Regions from separate parts of the Bradyrhizobium denitrificans genome, predicted to be linked through region 1. Evidence: predicted binding sites of a transcription regulator. Region 1 holds the regulator's gene; each other region holds the start of a gene.
What was found. Region 1 encodes LexA, which represses DNA repair genes until DNA is damaged. Its sites were predicted from a motif close to TGTTCNNNNTGTGTTCNG; they were not measured.

Region 1 (8,087 bases):
CTCGACGGCGTCTGGCCCGACTTCATGCGGCAGGATCGGACGGCGATGCTGTACTACAGCGAGGCCGCGTTCGCGCATTATGCCGACTGCGCCTTTGCCGCGCTTGCTGGCGACGAGGTGGTCGGGCGCGCCTTTGCCGTTCCCTTCGCGTTCGGTGCTGAGGGCCGCAGCGAGCTCCCCGATACGGGCTGGGACGAGGTGATCCGCTGGGGTCACGAGGACCGCATGCTGGAGCGGCGACCGACAACGATGAGCGCGCTGGAGATCGCGCTGCTGCCGAAGGCACGCGTACCCGGCAGCTCGCGCGCGATGCTCGCGGCGCTCAAGGACTGCGCACGCGCGAAAGGTTTCGCCGAATTGTACGCGCCGGTGCGACCGAACCAGAAACATCAGCTGCCGCGGATGCCGATGCGGGACTATCTGCAGCAGCGCCGCCCCGATGGTCTGCTCGCGGATTCCTGGCTGCGCACGCACCTCGCCATCGGCGGCGAGATCATCAAGATCGCGCCATGCTCGATGACCATCGTCGGCACCCTCGCCGAGTGGACGCAATGGACCGGCGTGACGTTCGACCGCTCCGGCGAGGTCGAGCTGCCCAACGCGCTGGTGCCCGTAACCGCGTCAGTCGCGCATGATTACGCCGTCTATGTCGAGCCGAATGTCTGGATCCGGCATGTGGTATGATGGCGTACGCACAAGCATCCCGCCGATCAGGGCAGAGGCTCCCGCATGGTTGCGACGCCGGACTATGTCGAATTCCTGCGCGAGCAATTCGCGCCGCTCGGCTCCATCACGCTCAGGCGCATGTTCGGCAAGACGGGTATCTTCCATGACGGCGCGATGCTCGGCATGGTCGCTGACAACACGCTGTATCTGCGGGTCGACGATGACAATCGTGCCATGTTCGCTGAAGCACAATCGCATCCGCCGCTGAACTATCGCAAGAAGGACGTCGCGATCGACCTCGCCTTCTGGCGCATTCCCGACCGGCTCTTCGATGAGCCCGACGAATTCATCAGCTGGAGCCGTGCGGCATTGGCGGCGGCGCGTCGAGCCGCGGCGAAGCGGAAAAAATCTCCCCGAATGGTTTGGCAAGAGAAACAAGCATGACGTCGAGCACCATCTGGATCCATTCGGGCCGCGCGCAGCTTGCCGCCGAGCTCGCGGGTCACGGCGCCCCCGTGGTGTTCCTGCATGCCGCCGTGTTCGACCGCACGATGTGGCGGGCGCAGCTCGATGCTGTCGCGGCAACGCATCTGGCGATTGCCTATGACCGGCGCGGCTTCGGCGAGACGCGGACGGAGACGGAAGATCATTCGCCGATCGCTGACCTCCTCGCCGTCATCGATGCGTTGGCGCCGGGCCGGCCGGCGACGCTCGTCGCGTGCTCGCAAGGCGGCCGCATCGCGCTCGATTTCGCGCTTCTGCATCCGTCGCGCCTCCGCGCGCTGGTGCTGATCGCGCCGTCGGTCAGCGGAGCGCCGGAGCCGGTCTATCCACCGCCGATCGAACCGCTGCTCACCCGGCTCGCCGCGGCCGAGGCTGCGCGCGACTGGGACCGGGTCAGCGCGATCAAGGTCCACCTCTGGCTTGATGGACCGCTGCAGCGGGAAGGCCGCATCACCGGCGAGCTGCGCGCGAGCTTTCTGCAGAAGAACCTGGCGGCACTGCGCGCGCCGGCGGTCGGCGCCAACCTCGACACGGCACCCGCCTTCCCGCGCCTCGCCGAGATCACCGCGCCGTCACGCATCATCTGGGGCGGGTCCGACTTTCCTCACATCCAGGAGCGAAGCCGCCTGATCGCGGCCACATTGCCGAACGGCTCGGGCTGCGCGATCGCCGAAGCGGCGCATCTGCCGAGCCTGGAGCGGCCGCAGGAGGTCACCCGCCTGATCACGGACTTTCTCGCGGGCTTGTGAGATCGCTGCCGAGGCAGGCCCCGCGGACTGATGCGAACTTGGCGTGCGGCTTAGACCTTGGCCGGGCCGTGTGCGTTCGGTTAGAAGGCGAGACTTTCGAGTCGTCCTCCCGTCTCCGTCCGAAGGAACTTCCATGGCCCTGATGCCGGTGTCCGATGCGTTGTCTGCAGTGCTCGCCGGCGCCGAGCCCCTGGCCGAGGAAAAGGTGGGGTTGGACGCCGCGTTTCACCGGGTGCTCGCCCGCGACCTCGCGGCGCTGCGGACCCAGCCGCCCGAAGCGATGTCGGCGATGGACGGCTATGCTCTGCGCGCAGCCGACGCCGACAAGCCCAAGGCACGATTGAAAGTCATCGGCGAGGTCGCGGCGGGACGGCCGTTCGACCGCGTCGTGGGGCCCGGCGAGACCGCCCGAATCTTCACCGGCGGCGTGGTGCCGGAGGGCGCCGATGCGGTCGTGATCCAGGAGGACACGATCGCCGAGGATGGCCACGTCGTGATCACGGAGCCGGCGATCAAGGGCCGGCACATCCGGCCCGCCGGCGTGGACTTCCACCAGGGCATGGTGCTGCTGCAGGCCGGACGCCGTCTCAGCGACCGCGATCTGTCGCTCGCCGCCAGCATGAACCATCCGGCGCTGCCGGTACGGCGCCGGCCGAAGGTGGCGCTGCTCGCGACCGGCGACGAGCTGGTGATGCCGGGATCCACGCCCGGGCCCGGCCAGATCGTCTATTCCAACGGCTACGCGCTGCGCGCGCTGGTGCGCAGCGAAGGCGCCGAAGCCATCGATCTCGGCATTGCCGCCGATACGCTCGAAGCGACCGTCGCCGGCATTCGCCGCGCGCGCGAGGCCGCGGCCGACATTCTCGTCACCACCGGCGGCGCGTCGGTTGGCGATCATGACCTGGTCAAGCAGGCGCTCGAGGCCGAGGGCGTCGAGATGGCGTTCTGGAAGATCGCGATGCGCCCGGGCAAGCCGATGATGCATGGCCGCCTCGCCGGCATGCGCGTCATCGGTCTGCCGGGTAATCCGGTGTCGTCCTATGTCTGCGCGATCCTGTTTCTGGTGCCGCTGATTCGCAGCCTGCTCGGCCGGGAGCCGCAGCTGCCGCGCGAGACCGCCCTGCTCGGCCGCGACCTCGGCGCCAACGATTCGCGTGAGGACTATCTGCGGGCACAGCTCGACAAGCGCGCCGACGGCACGCTGATCGCAACCCCCGTGACGCAGCAGGATTCCTCGCTGCTCGGGAATCTCGCGCTGTCGCAGGCGCTGGTGATCCGCCCGGCGTTCGCGCCGAAGGCATCGGCCGGCAGCCCATGCGAGATCCTGCGCCTTCCGCTCTGAGCCGATTTCCCCGGCAAATCCCGGTCCGTTCACCATATTTTTGGGATTGCGGAACACACATCGAACATATAGTGTCCGTTCATGATTTGTTTTTAGTATGTTGCGGGCGAACGCGATCGTCCGATTCCCCTTCGCTCTCGAACGCTGGTCGTCGGAGCACGGCACGGGACTCGGACGACACCAACTGGGGACCAGGTCGAGATGCTGACGCGCAAACAGTACGAACTTCTGCGGTTCATCAATGAACGGCTCAAGGAAGCCGGTGTGCCGCCGTCCTTCGACGAGATGAAAGATGCGCTCGACCTGCGCTCGAAGTCCGGCATCCATCGCCTGATCACGGCGCTGGAGGAGCGTGGCTTCATCCGTCGGTTGCCCAATCGCGCCCGCGCGATCGAGGTGATCAAGCTTCCGGAGCTGTCGCAGGCGGCCAGCAATCGCCGCGGTTTCACGCCGTCGGTCATCGAGGGGAATCTCGGCAAGGTGAGAACCTCCACGCCGGCGCTCGACGACGGCGAACGGCCCGTCGCGGTGCCGGTCATGGGCCGGATTGCCGCCGGTACCCCGATCGAGGCGCTGCAGACCCGCAGCCATACAATCAGCGTTCCGGCTGACATGCTCGGCAATGGCGATCATTACGCCCTCGAAGTGCGCGGCGATTCGATGGTCGATGCCGGTATTCTCGACGGCGACATGGCGCTGATCCAGCGCAACGAGACCGCCGACACCGGCGACATCGTGGTGGCGCTGATCGACGATGAGGAAGCGACATTGAAGCGCTTCCGGCGCCGCGGCGCCTCGATCGCGCTGGAGCCCGCCAACACCGCTTACGAGGTGCGCATCCTGCCGCCCAACCGGGTGAAGATCCAGGGCAAGCTGGTTGGCCTCTATCGCAAATACTGATCGCGGACATGCTGCGCGGATACTGACGCCGACAAGCTCGGCGGTCGTCACGATCAGCGGACCTCAACACTGACCGGGGGCGTGAGTGAGCTCCGCCGTCGGGACGATGCGGCGGCCACCTCAGGAAGCGGTGCGTCGCGCGACAGCGGCCGCTGGCGGCGAGCAATCACGCCCTCTGCCAATGCACCTCATGATGTGCAACGGATGTGCAACGCGGCAGACTCGAACGCGTGCTCAAACGCTTGTGATCGCGCGCAGGCAGAGGCCGTGCAGATCAGCGCAGAAATGCCGCGAAGCGCGCGCTAACATCCTCCTTGATGTCCACTCTGATAGAGGCCTGCGCCTGTCCGGGGGGAGCGTGGGTCGGCTATCTCTGAACGAGGAGCGATCCGATGTGTGACTACAGCCTCCATGCCGTTGCCTCCCGTCCCGCCAAGGTCGGCGAGACGCTGATTTCGACGACGTTCCGCGGCACCGCGACCCGTGGCTTCGCCTTGGAAAGCGAGCCCAACGTCGCGGTCTGCATGCTCCCCGGCACCGAGCTCGCGTTCGCCGAGGACGTCCGCTACGATAGCCGCTGGCTGTGGACCCGCACGATCCGCGAGCGCGTGGCCAAGTTCAACACCATCGAGAAGCACGTCCCCGATCGCCATCACGACGCCGTTGAGTTCGCCGACGGGCGCCATGTGCTTGTCACCCAGCTGTGCGAGGGCCAGCGCGTAACCGTGCTGCAGCTGCCGGTCACCAAGCCATCAGCCGATCGACGCCCGGATGTTGCGGAGGAGCTTCCGGCGACAGAAAGCCCGACGATTCGCCGTATCAGCATCACCTGATCGTACCGCTCGGCACCCGCTCGCGTTTTCTTGGCAAATCCACCCTCGTTCGGCGCGTCTGGATTCGCCGAGTCTGGATTCGCCAAGCCCATTCTTCGGATCGCACCGACGCGGCGCGGCAGCTCCTCGTTTTGGCAACAACCGGCGGCCGCCGCTTGGCGGCCTCTGGAAACGAACATCTGGTAACGAACATGGGGCGCTCGGCGGTCATCTTGTGAGTCCGCGGAGCGTCTCGTGATGTTGGCGTTCCATTTGAGATGATTGCGTGGGTGAACCGGCCCCCTCGCCGGTCGTGAACGACCTAATCATCTGCACCCTGCTCCGCCTCAGGCGGTGTCGCGTCCTGGACGCGTGGCATCGACGCGCGCGGCGTCAGCACCGGCTCGAACTCGCCCGTCTCGGCGGCTGGCCACCATGGCCGGCTGGTGCCGACGGCGCGCGCCGGTGTGACAGCAAATCCCGCCCCCTGCGTCGCCAGCATCAAGGCGCCCTGCTGCTGCAGGCGCTGGCGATCAATCGCGGCGGCTGCGCAGGACGCTGGCGCAGCGCGCGACGTCACGATCAGTGCCGCGCGCGTGCAATCGTCGGCCAGCGCCTCCGGGCGCAGCGTCAGCGCCACGAACCGGCCATCGGCCATGGCCATCACACAACCGGACTCGTCGCAGGACACCCCGTCTCCCAGGGTGGGGTCCGACGGCACGCGCGGATCGGCATCGGCCGCCAGCCACTCCTTGACGACGAACACATCCTTGCCGGTCCGCATCACATGCAGCCGACCGTCGCGCCCGCGCACGGCGACCGCGCGTCCGTCGCCGGAAATCAGGATGTCCGGCTGCGGCGTGCTGACGGACCAGATCGTGGCAATAGCGATCAGGACCGCGCCCGACCAGCGCAGCGGTGTCCGCAACAGGCCGATGAGCAGGAGCCCGAAACTGGCCAGGATCAGCGGACCGATGCCGAACGCCGTGACGCGTCCGACGGCCCCAGGTAGCGCCGCCACCCAGCGCGTCACCGCGATCATCCAGTCGATGCCCCAGCCCATCAATGTCCAGCAAAGACCGTCGAGTCCGAAGGGCGCCGCAAGCAGTCCCAGCAGGCCGGCCGGCATCACCAGCGCCGAGACCACGGGCATGGCCGCAAGATTGGCCAGCACGCCATAGGGCGTGATCCGATGGAAGTGAAACGCCGCATAGGGCGTCGTGGCGAGCCCAGCGATCAGCGAGGCCAAGAGCAGCATCGCGAGTTCGCGGCCGCCCCATAATGCGATGCGTTCGGTGACGGACCTGTCCGGCGTCGCGAATAATCGCGGCAGCCCGAATTGCACCAGCGCGACCAGGCCGAGCGTCGCCGCGAACGACATCTGAAAGCTCGGATGGACGAGCGCTTCGGGCGCCGCGATCAGGACGATCATCGCCGCGACGGCCAGCGTGCGGAACGTCACCGCGCGGCGGTCGACCATGACTGCGATCAGCACGACGGCCGTCATGAAGAACGACCGCTGTGTCGCGACCTCCGCGCCCGACAGGAGCAGATAGAACGCCGCCGCGACCAAAGCCGCCGCAGCCGCCCATTTCTTGATCGGGAGGCTCACCGTGAGGCCGGGGATCAGTGCGAGCAGCGCGCGCACCGCGAAGAACACGACGCCCGCGACCACCGCCATGTGATAGCCCGAGATCGAGAGCACATGGCCGAGGCCCGAGATGAACATCGCGTCGTTGACATCAGGCGTGATCGCATCGCGCCGGCCGGTCAGCAGCGCGGTCGCGATGGCGCGCTCGTCGCCATCGAGCCGGGCCCGGATGCGCGCGTCGATCGCATCGCGCAGGCCCTGCATGGCCGCCCCATAGCGCAGGCCAAAGCCGCCCTCCTGCGGCGGCGTCAGCGTCGTGATCCCGCCCATTACGAAGCCGGAGGCGCCGATGCCTTGGAAGAACATGTCGCGCGCGAAATCGTAGCTGCCGGGCCGCACCGGCGCCAGTGGGGGCAGCAGCCGCGCCTTGAGCTGCACGAAGCTGCCGACATCGGGCGCGGTGCCCTTGCGCACGGCCAGCCGGACGCGCGTCAGCGTGATCGCGTGGCGATCGCTCTCCATCGCGGTCACACGCAGCACGATGCGATCGCTGCGCTCGCGGATGTCACGCGCCTCGACGAAGCCGGACAGCGCCACGGAGTAAAGCGGCCGAGGCAGCACCGGATGCGCCACGCGTGCGGTCTTGCTGGTCGCGACCGCATAGCCGGACGCCGCGGCCGCGATCATCACCACCGCCGGAAACAGCGGATGCCGCCGCATCAGCGCGGCGACGATGCAGAGCAGCAGCGCGGTCGGCACGCTTGCCCACAGCGCGGGCTCATGATCGGCGGCAAAATAAACCGCAATGCCGGCGCCGAAGGCGACCGGCACCCAGGGCAGCAGCCGGCCAGCCCCGGCCTCCTCGCGCGTCCAGCGCGTCAGATGGGCGGATAGCGACGGCCAGGCGTCGGCGCCGACCTCAGGCCAGCCTCCGGTCCGCGCGCCGCGTGGCGGCCAGACATCGGCCATCACGCCCGCGATCCCGCGACGCCATCCTGGCGGCCTGGCGGGCTCCGCCATCTCGGTACCCCGTAATTTTACGGAAGCAGAGGCTAGCGGAACTCAGCGGAACTGGCCTAGCGGAACAAAACGCGAATCTCGCAGCTATGTGCACGAATGGTGATTGGAACTTTGGGTCGCATCGGTGCTTATTGGGGCATGGACGACGACCGTATTGACGACCCCCTTGCCGATCTCGATCTCGAGAAGGCGATCCACCTGCGCTGGACATTGCGAGACATCAAAGGACGCCGGCTCGCGCTCTCGCCCGTCGCGGACGAGGATATTGCGCTGCTCACCGCCCGCGGTCTTGTCGAGGTCAGCAACGGCGTGCCGAGGCTGACCGAGGCTGGCCATGACGCGATCACCTGAGGCGGCGATCGCGCCGGCCGGGCGCATCATCCGCCTTTCGCGACTTCCTTGGCGAACGTATCGCGCAGGCCGATCGTGCGGTTGAAGACGAGCTTGTCCGGCGTCGAGTCCGGATCGCGCACGAAATAGCCCTGGCGCTCGAACTGCATCGG
Region 2 (8,087 bases), on a different contig from region 1:
TGGATGGCCTCGGGGCGCGCGAACAGCCGCAGCGGTCGCAGCGGCGGCTCGCCGTCGCTACGCTCCGGCCAATCGGCCGTGCTGGTGGCCGCCAGATTGTGCTGCGCCGGCAGCGGCAGCGCCGCGCGCTCGGGGATGTGGGTGTCGACTGGCAGATGCACGATGACGCGCTTGCCGCCGATGCGCGCGGCGATGCGGTCGATCAGCGCCGACAGCTCGTCATTGTCGTGGACATGGGCGTCGAGATCGCGCTGCTGCTGCACCACGATCTCGCTGCGGCTGGCCGACAGCCGGATCATGTCGAAGCCGAAGCCGGGATCGAGCGGATCGCTCAAGGCATCCAGGCGCTCGCGAAACAGCCGGTCGACGACGGCAGCTTCGGTCACCGGCTGGCCGGTGTCGACCGCGATGATGCGCACCAATCCGTCGGTGCGGAAGAAGCAGGCCTCCAGCCGCCGCGCGCCCTTGCCCTGCTGCGCCATCGCCGCCACCAGCATCGCGGCAAGGCTGGAGAGACTGGCCGCGATCACGGTGTCGGTCGCGACCGGCTCGGCAAAACGCTTCTCGACGATGTAGTCCGGCGGCACCTTGCGCGGGCTGATCGGCGCATCGGCCTCGCCAAGCGCTTGCGCGAGCACGCGGGTGAAGGCGGCGCCGAACCGCGCGGTGATCTCGTTGCGGCCGCGCGAAGCAACATCGCCGATGGTCTTGAGGCCGGCACGGCGCAGGCCGAGCGTAACAGCCTCGCTGCCGCCGAGTGCGACCACCGGCAGCGGCGCCACCGCGGCCGCCTCCTCGCCGTTAGGCACGATGCGGCCATGGACCTGCCGGTTCAGGGTGCGCGCGCACACCGCATTGGAGGCGATCGCCGCCGACACTGTGAGGCCATGCGCGGTCAGCGCGTCACAGACCGACTGCATAAGCTTGGCCTCGCCACCGAACAGATGCACGCAGCCGGTGATGTCGAGCGACAGCCCATGCGGCGGGTCGAGCGCCACCAGCGGCGTGAAGCGGTCGCACCAATCGGCGATGCCTTCGAGCATCTTGGCGTCAGCCGCGAGATCAGCCTCGTGCACGACGAGGTCGGGACAGACCGCGCGGGCATTCGCCAGCGGCTGGCCGAGGCTGACGCCGTGACGCGCCGCGGCCTCGTCGAGCGCATGGATGAGCAGTGCATTGGCGTCCTTGATGACGACGACCTGAGGCTTGCTCTCAGGCGGAGCGCCGGTGAAGGTCAGCTGTCTTTTGATCCGATCGATGGGCAGGCGCGGCAGCCACAGGCTGAGGATCCGTCGCCGGTTCGCTGAAACGGCACGCATCGGGGGTCCACTCCATGATCCAGCGTCCGGTCTGGCCGTGACGGTTGCGAATGAGCTCGGCATCGAGGCGGGGCGCGCCCCACGCCATCCACGGTGCAGCTGAGAGCGACGGCGCGCTGCGCACCACCCAGCGCGTCTCCGCGGTCGAGGGCTCAGGCGCGGCGGCGATGCGCAAGAGCAGCGCTGTCACGCCGGACTCCTGCGCCATCAAGGTCAGCTTGCGGCTGGCGACGAGATCGAGCTTTGGCGTCTCGCCCCACACCTCCAGCATCACGCTGCCGAGCGCATCGCAGGCGAGCGCGTCGGCAGCGGTGCGCAGAGCATGGTCGAGATCGGGCGCGCGCACGATCACGAGGCGGCGCGGATCGAGCCCGAGTTCGGCGAGCCCGCTCATCGACAGCGCGCCGGCCTCGCGCTCGGCGAAATCCTGCCGGATCCAGATCAACGGCCGACGTGCCGCGACGCGCGCCGCGAGCCCGCACAAAAAGCCGGTCGCAGCCACCGCCTGGCGACCGCTCTCGGCGAACACCTCGTGCAGCGCGCCCGTGGCGAGGCCGCCTTGCAGCACCGCATCGGCCTCGTCATGGCCGAGCGCGACCCGGCGCAGATCATGCGCACCATCGGCCGCTTCGAGGCGGGCAATGCGGCCGCGCAACCGCGCGAGCGTCTCCATGCGTGCGCCGGTCATCCGTCGCCGCTCCTTTCAATCCATCGTGCGGGCGCTGCCGTTCTTTCAGTGTCAGGCAGTGAACCCGCGACGACCCTCTTTGTTCATGATACGTTCTAATATAAAGCTAACGCCTTCGAGAGAGTCAATCGGGATTGACCCGGGTCTGATTCAACGAATGGAATCAAAGGGATTCAAAAGCATGGAGCTGCTGCGCAAACTTGAGATCCTGGCCGATGCCGCCAAGTATGACGCGTCCTGCGCCTCCAGCGGTACCGAGATGCGGGATTCCCGCGACGGCAAGGGGCTCGGCTCGACATCGCCCGGCATGGGCATCTGCCACTCCTATGCGCCGGACGGACGCTGCATCTCGCTGCTCAAGATCCTGCTGACCAACGCCTGCAACTTCGACTGCCTGTATTGCGTCAACCGCGCCTCCTCCAACGTGGCCCGCGCGCGCTTCACGGTCGACGAGGTGGTGAAGCTCACCATCGACTTCTATCGCCGCAACTACATCGAGGGACTGTTCCTGTCGTCGGGCATCATCCGCAGTCCCGACTACACGATGGAGCAGGTTGTCAGCGTCGCGCGCAAGCTGCGCGAGGAGTACCGTTTCCGCGGTTACATCCATCTGAAGACGATTCCGGAAGCGGACGAGGCGTTGATCGCGGAGGCCGGCAAATATGCCGATCGGCTCAGCATCAACATCGAGACGCCGCTGGAGGCGAGCCTCACGAAGCTGGCGCCGGAGAAGGACCAGCGCGCGATCCGCCGCACCATGGGCCATCTCCGGCTCAAGCTCGACGAGACGGCGGAGGCGAAGAAGACGGCGCGCCGCGCCAGGCCGCCGCGCTTCGCGCCGGCCGGCCAGAGCACACAGATGATCATCGGCGCCGACCAGGCCAATGACCGCATTATCCTGTCGACCTCGTCCAATCTGTACGGCGCCTACAAGCTCAAGCGCGTCTATTACTCCGCCTTCAGCCCGATCCCCGATGCCAGCCGCGCGCTGCCGCTGCAGGCGCCGCCCCTGGTGCGCGAGCACCGGCTGTACCAGGCCGACTGGCTGATGCGGTTCTACGGCTTCGAGGCCGATGAGATCGTCGAGGAGAACGAGGGCATGCTGCCGCTCGACATCGATCCCAAGCTCGCCTGGGCGCTGCGCCACCGCGACCGCTTCCCGCTCGACATCAACACCGCCAGCCGGGAGGAGCTGCTGCGGGTCCCCGGTTTCGGCACCCGCACCGTGCAGCGCATCCTCGCCACCCGCCGCACCACCACGATCCGCTTCGCGGATCTGGCCCGGCTCAACGTCATCCGGAACAAGGCACTGCCGTTCATCGTTCTCTCCGACCACCGGCCACAGCCGTCTCTGCTCGACGGCGCCGGCTTGGCGGCACGGCTACGCCCCAAACCGCAGCAGTTGGGATTTGGATTCTAACCAGGTCGTCATTGCGGGGGGCGACGCCCCGAAGCAATCCAGGGGCGGCACGACGACTCTGGATTGCTTCCGCCGTGGCCCCTCGGGCTATGGCGGACAGGCCGCCTCGCCCGCAATGACGTGAGGAGACAAATGCACGTCGTAACCCTCGACAGCGACACCGATTTCGACGGCTGGCGGACGGCGGCGCGGGCGCTGGCGATGAACGACGTCAGGCCCGCCGACGTCTCCTGGCGTGTCAAAGGCGCCGCGCCCGACCTGTTCGACGATCAGGCCGATACGCAGCTCCCCGAGGTGCCCAAGGGCGCATTCTCGGTGCCGGCGAGCTTCATGGAGCTGGCCGAAAGCGCGATCCTGCACCACGATCCCAACCGCTTCACCCTGCTCTATCGGCTGTTGTGGCGTCTCAGGACCAACCACGATCTGATGGAGATCGCGACTGATCCTGACGTGGCGCAGGCCAATGCGCTGGCGCGGGCGGTGCGGCGCGACGTCCACAAGATGCACGCCTTCGTCCGCTTCCGCGAAGTCGGCCGCGAGCGCGAGGCGCGCTACGTCGCCTGGTTCGAGCCGGAGCACCACATCGTCGAACGCGCCGCGCCGTTCTTCGCCCGCCGCTTCGCCGACATGCCCTGGTCGATCCTGACGCCGGAAATGTGCGCCCACTGGGACGGCAGCCGCGTCTCCTTCACACCCGGTGTGAGCAAGGCCGAAGCGCCGTCGGAAGACCGGCTCGAAGAGGTGTGGCTGCGCTATTACGCCAGCATTTTCAATCCGGCACGGCTGAAAGTGAAGGCGATGGAAAAGGAGATGCCGAAGAAATACTGGCAGAACCTGCCCGAGGCCAAGCTGATCCAGCCGCTGATCGCGGCCGCCGGCAGGCGCATGTCGGCAATGATCGCCGAGCCCGGCACCGCGCCGCACAAGCCGCAGAAACGGATTGAGGAGCCAGCAATGACGTGCAAACCCACGGCACCCGCTGCTGAGATCTCACCTGATGTCGCCGCGGCCGATCTTGAGACCTTGCGTGAAGAAGCCGCTGCCTGCCGCGCCTGCCCGCTGTGGAAGGATGCCACGCAGACCGTGTTCGGCGAAGGCCCTGACCATGCGCCGCTGATGCTGGTCGGCGAGCAGCCCGGCGACAAGGAGGACCTCGCCGGCCATCCCTTCGTCGGCCCGGCCGGCCAGATGCTCGACCGGGCGCTGCAGGAGGCCGGCATCGACCGCAGCAAGGTCTACGTCACCAATGCGGTGAAGCACTTCAAGTTCGTCCCCCGCGGCAAGATCCGGCTGCACCAGAAGCCTGCGACGCCGGAGATCAAGGCCTGCCGGCAATGGTACGAGCGTGAGCTCGCTACGGTCCGCCCGGCCCTGGTGGTGGCGCTGGGCGCGACCGCGGCGCAATCGGTGTTCGGCAAGATCACGCCAGTCACCAAGAACCGCGGCCACGTCGTCGACCTGCCCGAGGGTCCCAACATGATCGCAACCAAGGCGATGGTCACGGTGCATCCGTCCTACCTGCTCCGGCTTCCTGATGCCGACGCCAAGGCGCGGGAGTATGAGCTCTTCGTCAAGGATCTGAAGATCGCCGCGGCCGCGCTCAAGCGCGCGCATGCGGCCTGACGCTGCGGCCGAAACGAAGATGGCCGGGTCGAGCCCGGCCATCACGACGAGACAGCAGATGCGCGGGGCGGCTCACGCCGCCAGCGTGTTCTCCACCACCTTGATGAAGAACGAGGTGCCGTAGACGATAGCCTCGTCGTTGAAATTATAGGCCGGGTGATGCAGGCCGGCCGAGTCGCCATTGCCGACGAAGATGAAGGCGCCGGGGCGGGCTTCGAGCATATAGGCGAAATCCTCACCGCCCATCATCGGCGGCATCTCGTGCACATTGGCGTCGCCTGCGACCTCCTTGGCGGCACGGATCGCGATCTCGGTCTGCTCGGCGTGGTTGACGACCACGGGATAACCGCGGGTGTAGCTCAGATCGATCTTGGCCCCGGTCATCTGCGCGACGCCGATCACGACCTCGCGAACGCGCTTCTCCATCAGTTCGCGCACCTTGGGCGTCAGCGTGCGCACCGTGCCGCGCAGCACCGCGCTTTGCGGGATCACGTTGCGGGCATTGCCGGCGTGGAACTCGCAGATCGAGAGCACGGCGGCTTCCAGCGGGTCGACGTTGCGCGCCACGATCTGCTGCAGCGCCGTGACCAGCTGGGCGCCGACCATCAGCGAGTCGATGCAATTATGCGGCTTGGCGGCGTGACCGCCATGCCCCTCGATGGTGATGTCGACCGAGTCGGTCGAGGCCATCAGCGGCCCCTGGCGGATCGCGAAGGCCCCGACCGGCAGGCCCGGACCGTTGTGCATGCCGTAGACTTGGTCGATCTTGAAGCGCTCAATCAGCCCGTCCTTGATCATCGCGTCGGCACCGCCGCCGCCCTCCTCGGCCGGCTGGAAGATCACGGCGACCTCGCCGGCGAAGTTGCGGGTCTCGGCGAGATAGCGCGCGGCCCCGAGCAGCATCGCGGTATGGCCGTCATGGCCGCAGGCATGCATCAGGCCCGGGGTCTTGGAGGCATAAGGCAGCCCGGTCGCCTCCTCGATCGGCAGCGCGTCCATGTCGGCGCGCAGGCCGAGCACCTTGACCTCGCCATTGCCCGGCTTGCGGCCCTTGATGACACCAACCACGCCGGTCTTGCCGAGACCCGTCACGACCTCATCGCAGCCGAATTCGCGCAGCCGGTCGGCGACGAAGGCCGCGGTCCGGTGCACCTCGTAGAGCAGCTCCGGGTGCGAATGGATATCCCGCCGCCAGGCCTGGATATCGGGCTGCAGATCGGCGACGCGGTTGACGATGGGCATGGGTGACTCTCGTAGCTCAGGAAAGGATATTTGAGCCGTTCTAGCATGCAAAAGTCGCACCGCCCAAGATCTCGCCGGGGTCTGGGCTGCGCCTGTCTCATGGCTCGGTCAACCAGCCATGAACGTGACGCTTGTCCCTCCCCGTCTCCGCTGACTAAAAGCCTCCCCAATGATGGGAAGGGAATGCCGCATGCCGAGACAGCTCGAGGGCGATTATGACTACATCGTGGTGGGCGCCGGCACCGCCGGCTGCATCCTCGCCAACCGGCTGTCGGCTGATCCGACCAAGCGCGTCCTGATCCTGGAGGCCGGCGGCAAGGACAATTGGATCTGGTTCCATATTCCGGTCGGCTACCTCTTCGCCATCGGCAATCCGCGCTCCGACTGGATGTTTCGCACCGAGGCCGAGCCGGGCCTCAACGGCCGCTCGCTGGCCTATCCCCGCGGCAAGGTGATCGGCGGCAGCTCGGCCATCAACGCCATGATCTCGATGCGCGGCCAGGCTGCCGATTACGACCATTGGCGGCAGCTCGGCCTCGCCGGCTGGTCCTATTCCGATGTCCTGCCGGTGTTCCGGCGGCTCGAGGACCATTTCCTGGGCGAGAGCGAGCACCATGGCGTGGGCGGCGGCTGGCGGATCGAGGCGCCGCGGCTGTCCTGGGCGGTGCTTGATGCGGTCGGCGATGCCGCCGAGCAGATGGGCATCCGCCGCATCCCCGATTTCAATACCGGCGACAATGAAGGCATCAGCTATTTCCACGTCAACCAGAAGCGCGGCCGGCGCTGGTCGTCCGCGCGGGGCTTCCTCAAGCCGGCGCTGCATCGGCAGAACCTCCGGCTCGAGACCAACGTCCTCGTCGATCGCCTGATCGTCGAGAACGGCCGCGCCGCAGGCGTGCGCTTCCAGCAGAATGGCGAGACCATCGAAGCCCGCGCCAAGGGCGAGGTGATCCTCAGCGCCGGCGCGATCGGCTCGGTGCAGGTGCTGCAGCGCTCCGGCATCGGCCCGGCGGACTGGCTGTCCGGGCTCGGCATCGACACTGTCCTCGACAAGCCCGGCGTGGGGCGCAATCTGCAGGACCATCTGCAGCAGCGCGCGATCTACAAGGTCACGGGCGTGAAGACGCTGAACGAGACCTATTACTCGCTGGTCCGGCGCGGCCTGATGGGACTGGACTACGCGTTCCGCCGCCGCGGACCGCTGACCATGGCGCCGTCCCAACTCGGCATCTTCACGCGCTCGGACGCGACGCGCGACCGCGCCAACATCCAGTTCCACGTGCAGCCGCTGTCGCTCGACAAGTTCGGCGATCCGCTGCACCGTTTCCCGGCCATCACCGTCAGCGCCTGCAACCTGCGGCCGACCTCGCGCGGCACGGTGCGCATTCGCTCCGCCAAGCTGGACGAGGCGCCCTCGATCGCGCCGAACTATCTGGCGACGGAGGACGACCGCCAGGTCGCGGCCGACGCCATCCGCGTCACGCGCCGGCTGATGAAGCAGAGCGCGCTCGCAGCCTACAGGCCCGAGGAATATCTGCCCGGTCCGGCCGTCGGCGACGACGATGCGGCGCTGGCCAAGGCGGCCGGCGACATCGGCACCACGATCTTCCATCCCGTCGGCACGGCGAAGATGGGTATCGCGGACGATCCAATGGCGGTCGTCGACGAACGGCTGCGCTTCCACGGCATCGCGCGCCTGCGCATCGCCGACGCCTCGATCATGCCGACCATCACCTCAGGCAACACCAACACGCCGACCGCAATGATCGCCGAGAAGGCGGCCGCGATGATCCTG
Region 3 (8,087 bases), on a different contig from region 1:
GCAACGGCGTGAAAGCCGTGCACGCGACCCGGCCGGGAGCCAGCACTTTCAGACAAACGGATGGTTTGACGTCGAGCCGCCCGCGATCTGCGACCGCTTTTCAAGCGCGGTCGCGATGGCGCGGGCGTCGCTCTAGGACGACAGCACCAAGTTCACCGCTTTGGGGCCCTTGCCCTTCTTGTCCGGCTCGACCTCGAAGCTGATACGCTGTCCTTCGCTCAGATCCTTCAAGCCGGCGCGCTCCACTGCCGTGATATGCACGAACACGTCGCGCCCACCATCGTCCGGCTTGATGAAGCCGTAGCCGCGTTCACCATTGAAGAATTTGACTGTCCCAGTCATGGCCATCGGGAAACTCCTCCCCCGCATTGCTTCCTCCACTGCGCGTCTGCGCAGCGTCCGACCGGACATCACTTTGATCGGAAAGCGTTGGCCACCTTAACGTCCAGCGCTCATCACGCCGGAACGTCGGATCTTGTTAGGCCTTGATCACCCCGCCGCAACCATTCGCGGAAGCGGAACGTAAAGCCAGTCTTACAATCGGACACTGTAATACGGTTCCGCGCCGATTGACTACGGCTTTTCGACCAGTGCCCGCTTCAAGCTTTGGGGAATTCCAGCCGAAACCGTGCGGCGCCACCTTGGCCCAGCGGGCGTTGCAGCTCCTGCAGGATCAGCTTGAGCTCATCATGCAATGTCCAAGGCGGGTTGACCACCAGCAGGCCGGTCGAGGTCAGCGCCTCGCCCTCGATCTGCGGCGCCACGCTGAACTCGATCCGCAGCACCTTGCCCGGTGGCTTCGCCGCGGCTGCGAGATGGGCGACGCGCTCCGCGAGTTGCTCGGTGGCGCGGCGGCTCTTGGCCGGGTACCAGAGCACATAGATACCGGTTGTCCATTTGGCGAACGCGGTCGCGAAGCGGTCTGCGAGACGCTCGAACTCATCCTTGGCTTCGAAGGCGGGGTCGATCAGCACGAGGCCGCGACGCTCATTCGGCGGTACGAAAGCCGGCAAGGCGACCCAACCGTCGAGATCGACGACGCGGGCCTGCGTGTCGCGGCGCAGCGCATCGATCAATTGCTTGCGCGGGACCGGCGCCAGCTCGCACAGGGTCATCCGGTCTTGCGGCCGCAGCAGCGCGCGGGCGATCAGTGGCGAGCCGGGATAGGCGACGAGCTCGCCGGGCGGATTGAAGGATCTGACGATGTCGAGATAGGGCGCGACCAGCGCATAGGCCTGCTCGGACAGCCGCGCCTGCAACAGTCGCGCGATGCCGGTGAGGAATTCGCCACTGCGCGTGGCCTCGTCGCCGGTGAGATCATACAGGCCGGCGCCGGCATGGGTGTCGATGACACGAAACGCGGCCGGCTTCTCCTGGAGGTAGACCAGGATGCGCGTCAGCACGATGTGCTTGATGACATCGGCGAAGCCGCCGGCGTGAAAGGCATGTCGGTAATTCATGCCGCAGCAGTTACGCCGTTCCGGATGAAAAGGGTACCCCGGCGATGCGCCGGCCGCGGACAACGAACAGCCCGCGGCCGGGAATGCAGGCTGGCCGACCCCCGGCCCTCGCCCAGCGGACTGCTAGCCGCCGCGGACCGGCGGCATGTTGACCTCGTCGCGCCGGCAGGCCTGGCGATCGACTTCGTCGCAGTTGCGGAATTCCAGATCCTTCGACAGGCAGATCCGCACCTCGCTCAACCGGGTGCGGTTGCAGGTAATGGCGATGGCCGAACTGGTGAGCTTGGGATTGGCCTTGATGAAGGCCTCCTCGACCGCGGTGGGGGTGACCGTCTTGGCCTGCGACAAATCGAGGAATTCCTCCGGGATCTTGATCGCGGCGCGTGCCTTGCGGATGGTTTCGAAATAGGTCTTCGCGGACAGGCCGGCGCAGGTGCCGTGCTTGTCCCACTCGTTGTAGATCAGCCCCGGCGCTGGCATCAGATCGAGCATCGAGGTCATGATGTTGCGCGGCAGGCGCGGCGCCGGCTGCTCGCAATATTCGGGATAGCCATTTTCATATTGCGGCCAAAGCCCATGCACGACGAACGAATAGGGCCGTCCGCTGCATTGCTGGGAGCGGCTGCCGCGGCCGCCGCGCTCTTCGACCTCGGCGCAGAACGAGGGCGACCAGGAGAGCGACAGCACGTAGAAATCGAACGCGCCCGGCGCGTTCTGGCGCCGGTCCTGGGCGCCGGCGGGCCAGGCCCCGAGGGCGCAGAGCAAAGCGATACAGGCGGCCGTTCTGAACAGCAGGGCGGCAGGTCGGCGCAGGCATTCGAACATGGCTAACTCCCCGGAGAATTCCAGGAACTTAGCAGTCGGCGGGAACATTTCAAGAACAAAAAAGATGACGCTGCGCGCGGCCGGCTCTGTCACATGCGCGAAACCTGCCGATCAACAAGCAGCAGGTGGCGAGTGGATCAGGGCTTGGCGGCGCGGCAGGCCGGATTGAAGGCCCAGTTGCGGTCAAGGCCGACGACGCAGAACTCGACGCCCTGGTCGTAGCCGGCGAAGCCGCCATCCTCGATGATCGAGTAGTTGACGGTCCGCACCTTGCCGTCGCTAACCATCACGCTGCCGGTGCAGAACCGGCGCGGAATGTTATCGGACTGCCAGGGGCGGAACGCGATCTCACGGACATTGGCGACGCCGGTGATCGTCAGCGTCGAATTCCAGAAGGTGCTTTCCTTCTCCTGGAACCGCGACACGATCGTCGGAACGGCTGCCTCGCAGGGCGCGACTCGGCCTTCATATTTCGGGCCGGACAGCCAGAAGTTCATCTCCAGCGGATTGGCGGCCTTGGCGGGAGCGGACGCGGCAATCGTTGCCAGCAGCGCGCCACAAACCGCGCCGAACGTCTTGAAAGCTGTGCTGAAGTCGCGCATGGGCCGTCCGCAAAGGCTGGATCTGAGGGAGAGACCGTGCCGCGACCGCCCCAGCAGGTCAAGTGCAACGCGGCAACACTCCACGATTAGTCCTGTTAACCGCAGGCCGGTGTTCTTTTCTTGGCCGGACATGACCTTTAGGATGACAGGCCAGCGCAAGGAGAATGCAATGCGGATGCTGAAGGGCGGGATCGCGAAGGCCCGATTCGGAACGATGGCCGGCCTGATGGCCGCCATGGCGGTGCTGGCGGTCGCGCCCGCCCACGCCTATTGGGTGCCGCCGATCAAGGGCAACGACACCGGCGGCATCATCGCCTATCCGGTGGCGCAGACCGCCGATGCCCGCCAGATCGCGGCTGATCACTGCGCCTCCTACGGCAAGGTCGCGAAATTCCTCGCGGTCGATGCGCGTTATGGCGGCTATGTGTCCTTTGCCTGCCGCTGGGTGCCTTACGGTTCGGCGCAGCGGCCCTTGCGGACGCTGTACTGAACCGAATCGTGGCCTGACTAAACTAACGCCATGATTCGGCGTCATCGGTCCGCCGATCGACAGCAAAGCCGGAACACAATCATGACACGTCAGCGCCTCGTCCTCGGAGCTCTTTGTTGCGGCCTTCTGGGTTGCGGCCTTCTGGGCGGAACGGCGGGCGTCGCTTTTGCCCTCGACCTGCCGGTGCGCAAGCCGGGCCTGTGGGAGCTCAAGATGCTCAGCGCCGGCGGCCAGACGCCGGAGGCGACGATGCAGCATTGCACCGACGAGACCACCGACAAGGAGATGAACAACTTCGCTTCGCCGATGGCGCAGCAAGTCTGCTCCAAGCAGGACATCCAGAAGACCGCCACCGGCTACGCCACCGATTCGGTGTGCAATTTCGGCGGCATCAATACGACGTCGCATGCCGACATCACCGGCGACTTCAACTCCGCCTACACGGTGAAGACGATGTCGCGCGTCACCGGCGGCGCCGCCGGCACCGGTGTCAAGGATACCGCGATGACGATCGAGGCCAAGTGGCTCGGAGCCTGCAAGCCCGGCCAGAAGCCCGGCGACATCGTCATGCCCGGCGGCATGAAGATGAACATCAAGGACATGGGCAAGCTCAAGAACCTGATCCCGGGTGTGAAGCAGTAGCGCGCAAGATCGATCGCCGCACCTGTCGGCGAGCCGAGTGAACTACGAACGGGTTGCTGCGACGGCAGCGCGCTCCGCTGCTCAGACCGGGATCCGCACGCTGGCGCGCAATCCGCCCATCGGGCTGTCGCCGAGCGTGATGTCGCCGCCATGCGAGCGCGCAATGTCGCGGGCGATGGCCAGGCCGAGGCCGGTGCCGCCTTCGTCCTGGTTGCGCGCGTCGTCCAGGCGTAGGAACGGCTTGAACACCTCCTCGCGCATCTCGGCCGGAATGCCCGGACCGTCATCATCGACCGTGATGGTGAGATAACGGTGGTCGCGATGGCCGGTGATGGCGATCGCATCGGCATGGCGTGCCGCGTTGGACACGAGGTTGCCGAGGCAGCGCTTCAGCGCCTGCGGCTTCACTGTGACAACCGGCAGGCCATGGAACGACACCGTAGCGGAATGGCCGTTGCGCTCGGCGTCGCCGCGCAGCTCCTCCAGCGCGTTGGAGATATCGGTGGGCTGCGCGATCTCGCCATTGTCGCCGCGCGCAAACGCCAGATAATCCTCCAGCATATGCGACATTTCGTCGACATCCTTGCGCATGGCGTCGATCTCGGGGCTGTCGCCGAGCAGCGCCAGTTCGAGCTTGAAGCGCGTCAGGATGGTGCGTAGATCGTGGCTGACGCCGGCCAGCATGGCGGTGCGCTGCTCCATCGCGCGCTCGATGCGCGACTTCATCTCCAGGAACGCATGCGCAGCGCGCCGCACCTCGCGCGCCCCGCGCGGCCGGAAGTTGTGGACCTCGCGGCCCTTGCCGAAACTCTCGGCGGCATCGGCCAGCCGCAGGATCGGCTTGATCTGGTTGCGCAGGAACAGCACCGAGACGATCAGCAGGATCGACGAGGTGCCGACCATCCAGAACAGGAAGATGTCGGTGTTCGAGGCATAGGCGGCGCCGCGCTGCGCGAACACCCGCATCACGGCATCGTCGAGCGCAATCCGGATCTCGACGAGGTTGGAGCGGCCGACAGTGTCGATCCAGAACGGGCGGCTGATCTGACGGCCGATCTGGCTGGACAGCGACTGGTCCAGCAGGTTGAAGAACGGCTTGGGGCCGGGCGGTGGCATGTCGCCGGCCGGCAGGAAGTCGACCACCAGATTGAGCCGCTGCTGCGCGATTCGCCGCAGCGTGGTGCGGTCCTTGTCCTGCGGATAGCCCTTGTAGATCTCGATCAGCGCCGCGACGTCCTGCACCACGGCGGCCGACAGTCGCCGCGTCACCGTGTTCCAGTGCCGCTCCATGAACACGCCGGCCACGACGGTCTGCAGGATCACCATCGGCACGATCATGATCAGCAGCGCGCGGGCATAGAGCCCTGTCGGCATCCAGCCCTTGAAAGCGTTGCCGACGATGCTGTTGACCCGCGACACCCGGCGCGAGGCGGTGCGGATGAGGGTGAGGCCGGTGTCGAGCGTGGTCATGTCAGAGAGAGCATTGTTGTTGCACGACCGCCCTCGGCAGGGTCGGTGCACCCTCTCCCCTTGTGGGAGAGGGTGGTTTCGAACGAAGTTCAAAACCGGGTGAGGGGTATGCTTCCGCGATCTCGTCTGCGGAGACAGACCCCTCACCCGGCTCGCATGTCGCTCCGCTCATGCGATCCCCCCTCTCCCACAAGGGGAGAGGCTGCACCGACCGTGCGGCGAGGGCGTCGTAAGCCTCAGGGTTCGAGAGAAGCGGACGAGCATGACCGCCACCGGAGAAACAGACGCGCGTGATGTCGGAGCAGTTTTTCATACTCAGCCCGAAACCATCAGCCGGTAGCCGATGCCGCGCACGGCCTGCAGGAACAGCGGGTTGGCGGGATCGATCTCGAGCTTGCGGCGCAGGCGGTTGATCTGGACGTCGACGGCGCGCTCGTTGACGGTGCCGTTGCCGGTCAGCGCGCCGCGCGGCACGGTTTCGCCGCGGGCATTGGCGAGGATGCGCAGCATCTCGCGCTCGCGGTCGGTGAGATGGACGATCTCCTCGCCCTGTTTCAATTCGCCGCGCGCCAGATGATAGACGAACGGGCCGAACGCGATCTGCTCGATGACCTCCTCGGCCGGCGGCGGCGCCGCGCGCTTGAGGATGTTGCCGATGCGCAGCGCCAGTTCGCGTGGTTCAAACGGCTTGGCCACGTAGTCATCCGCGCCGAGCTGCAGGCCCTCGATGCGGCTGTCCGGCTCGGCGCGCGCGGTGAGCATCACGATAGGCACCGAGGATTGGGTGCGGATGAAGCGGGCGAGGTCGAAGCCGCTTTCGCCGGGCATCATCACGTCGAGGATCAGGAGATCGAAATGCAGACCGGTCAGCTTGGCGCGCGCGTCGCTCGCGCTTGCCGCGGTGGTGACGCGATAGCCTTCGCCGCGCAGGAAGCGCGACAAGAGATCGCGGATGCGGCGGTCGTCGTCGACGAGCAACAGATGCGGTGCGTCGTCGGCCGGCGTCTGCGGCGGATGGGAGGTGATGGCGGCGATCGGCACGGTCACTCCTTGGCAGCGGCGACGGGCGTCCTGAAAATGGCTTCCAGCACCTTGTCCGGATCGTCGCGATCGATCATCGCGCGCAGGAACTGCCGGACCTTGTCGGCGCCGGCCGGTCCGATCTGCTCCAGCGCATGATCGATGCGCCGCGTCTGCAGCCCGGCCAGCTTGGCCACCAGCGCCTCGCCCTTGGGCGTGGCAAAAAGAAGGCGCTGCCGGCGATCATTGTTGCCGGTCTTCTGCACGATGTAGCCCTCGTCGAGCAGTTGCTTGAGCACGCGTCCGAGCGACTGCTTGGTGATGCGCAGCACGTCCAGCAGATCGGCGACCTTCAGGCCGGGATAGCGGGTGACGAAATGCATCACGCGGTGATGCGCGCGGCCGAAGCCGAACGCCTCCAGCTCCTGATCCGCATCGCCGACGAAGTCGCGATAGGCGAAGAACAGGAGCTCGATGATGTCCCAGCGCAGCGGCTCTCCGTCTGCACCGGCCTGAGGCTCGGCTGCCCGCAGCTCGGGACTCAATACCGGAGACGAGAAATTTATGTCAGCCATATTGACGTTTCTGCGGTTCAATGTTACAAAACAATCGCCCGCCACGAAATTTTTGATCGTGCATGGATGGCGACGGTTTCAGGACGTGACTGAACGGGTTAGGCAACCCGGACGGGTGTCCGGGGCCACTGATTGAACAACCGTGTGATGTCGAGCGGCATTTCGGCAAACCATACTGGACTTCCGCCGGGCGCAAAAGCATGTCCTGTGACGGCATGCTTGCCTGGCGACCGGCTCAAGGACCGGCCGCGGCTGGTCCGACATTCAAAGAGCCGACTGAACCGGACGGGCAGGTCGGCCACAGAACTCGCGCATGGCGATCAAGCGGGGGAAGCAAGGACATGACTTTGACATTCGACATCAAGCCGACGACCAACCCCACCTCCGACCAGGAGCGCGCCGCCAAGCTCGCCAATCCGGGCTTCGGCCGCGTGTTCACCGATCACATGGCCGTGGTCCAATTCAGCCAGGACAAGGGCTGGCACAGCGCGCGCGTCGAATCCCGCGCCAACTTCCCACTCGATCCGGCGGCTGCCGTCCTGCACTACGCGCAGGAGATCTTCGAAGGGCTGAAGGCCTATAAGCGTGACGATGGCGGCGTGAACCTGTTTCGGCCCGACGCCAATGCGCAGCGCTTCTGGAACTCGGCCGAGCGCATGGCGATGGCGCAGCTGCCGCAGAACGTCTTCATCGAGGCGGTCGAGCAGCTCGTGCGGATCGACCGCGCCTGGATCCCCGGCGGCGAGGGCAGCCTGTATCTGCGTCCCTTCATGATCGCCAACGAAGTGTTCCTCGGCGTGAAGCCGTCGGCGGAGTACATCTTCGCGGTGATCGCCTCGCCGGTCGGCTCCTATTTCAAGGGCGGCCCGGCGCCGGTTTCGATCTGGGTCTCGGAGAACTACACCCGCGCCGCCGTCGGCGGCACCGGCGGCGTCAAATGCGGCGGCAATTATGCCGCCAGCCTCAAGGCGCAGGCCGAGGCGATCGCGCATGGCTGCGACCA

Region 2: a site for LexA is predicted at 2,088-2,105, ahead of HL671_RS12670 (putative DNA modification/repair radical SAM protein). Genes of this name have one in related genera too.
Region 3: a site for LexA is predicted at 2,326-2,343, ahead of HL671_RS24350 (ribonuclease T2 family protein). Genes of this name have one in related genera too.

Annotation. Positions count from the first base shown of each region.
Region 1 is NZ_JABFDP010000008.1:140,302-148,388, forward strand. Features, by position in the region: gene HL671_RS10620 (hypothetical protein) at 25-684, shown strand; gene HL671_RS10625 (TfoX/Sxy family protein) at 730-1,110, shown strand; gene HL671_RS10630 (alpha/beta fold hydrolase) at 1,107-1,919, shown strand; gene HL671_RS10635 (molybdopterin molybdotransferase MoeA) at 2,053-3,261, shown strand; gene lexA (transcriptional repressor LexA) at 3,463-4,161, shown strand; gene HL671_RS10645 (hypothetical protein) at 4,554-4,994, shown strand; gene HL671_RS10650 (ComEC/Rec2 family competence protein) at 5,296-7,584, opposite strand; gene HL671_RS10655 (hypothetical protein) at 7,723-7,935, shown strand; gene HL671_RS10660 (glutamine--tRNA ligase/YqeY domain fusion protein) at 7,962-8,087, opposite strand, start outside.
Region 2 is NZ_JABFDP010000010.1:88,948-97,034, reverse strand. Features, by position in the region: gene HL671_RS12680 (Y-family DNA polymerase) at 1-1,319, opposite strand, end outside; gene HL671_RS12675 (ImuA family protein) at 1,213-2,007, opposite strand; gene HL671_RS12670 (putative DNA modification/repair radical SAM protein) at 2,189-3,427, shown strand; gene HL671_RS12665 (UdgX family uracil-DNA binding protein) at 3,560-5,050, shown strand; gene HL671_RS12660 (M20 aminoacylase family protein) at 5,123-6,292, opposite strand; gene HL671_RS12655 (GMC family oxidoreductase) at 6,483-8,087, shown strand, end outside.
Region 3 is NZ_JABFDP010000022.1:67,829-75,915, reverse strand. Features, by position in the region: gene HL671_RS24360 (cold-shock protein) at 133-348, opposite strand; gene HL671_RS24355 (23S rRNA (adenine(2030)-N(6))-methyltransferase RlmJ) at 600-1,460, opposite strand; gene HL671_RS24350 (ribonuclease T2 family protein) at 1,584-2,285, opposite strand; gene HL671_RS24345 (hypothetical protein) at 2,423-2,887, opposite strand; gene HL671_RS24340 (hypothetical protein) at 3,057-3,377, shown strand; gene HL671_RS24335 (DUF3617 domain-containing protein) at 3,459-4,019, shown strand; gene HL671_RS24330 (ATP-binding protein) at 4,101-5,489, opposite strand; gene HL671_RS24325 (response regulator) at 5,805-6,536, opposite strand; gene HL671_RS24320 (MarR family winged helix-turn-helix transcriptional regulator) at 6,533-7,084, opposite strand; gene HL671_RS24315 (branched-chain amino acid aminotransferase) at 7,426-8,087, shown strand, end outside.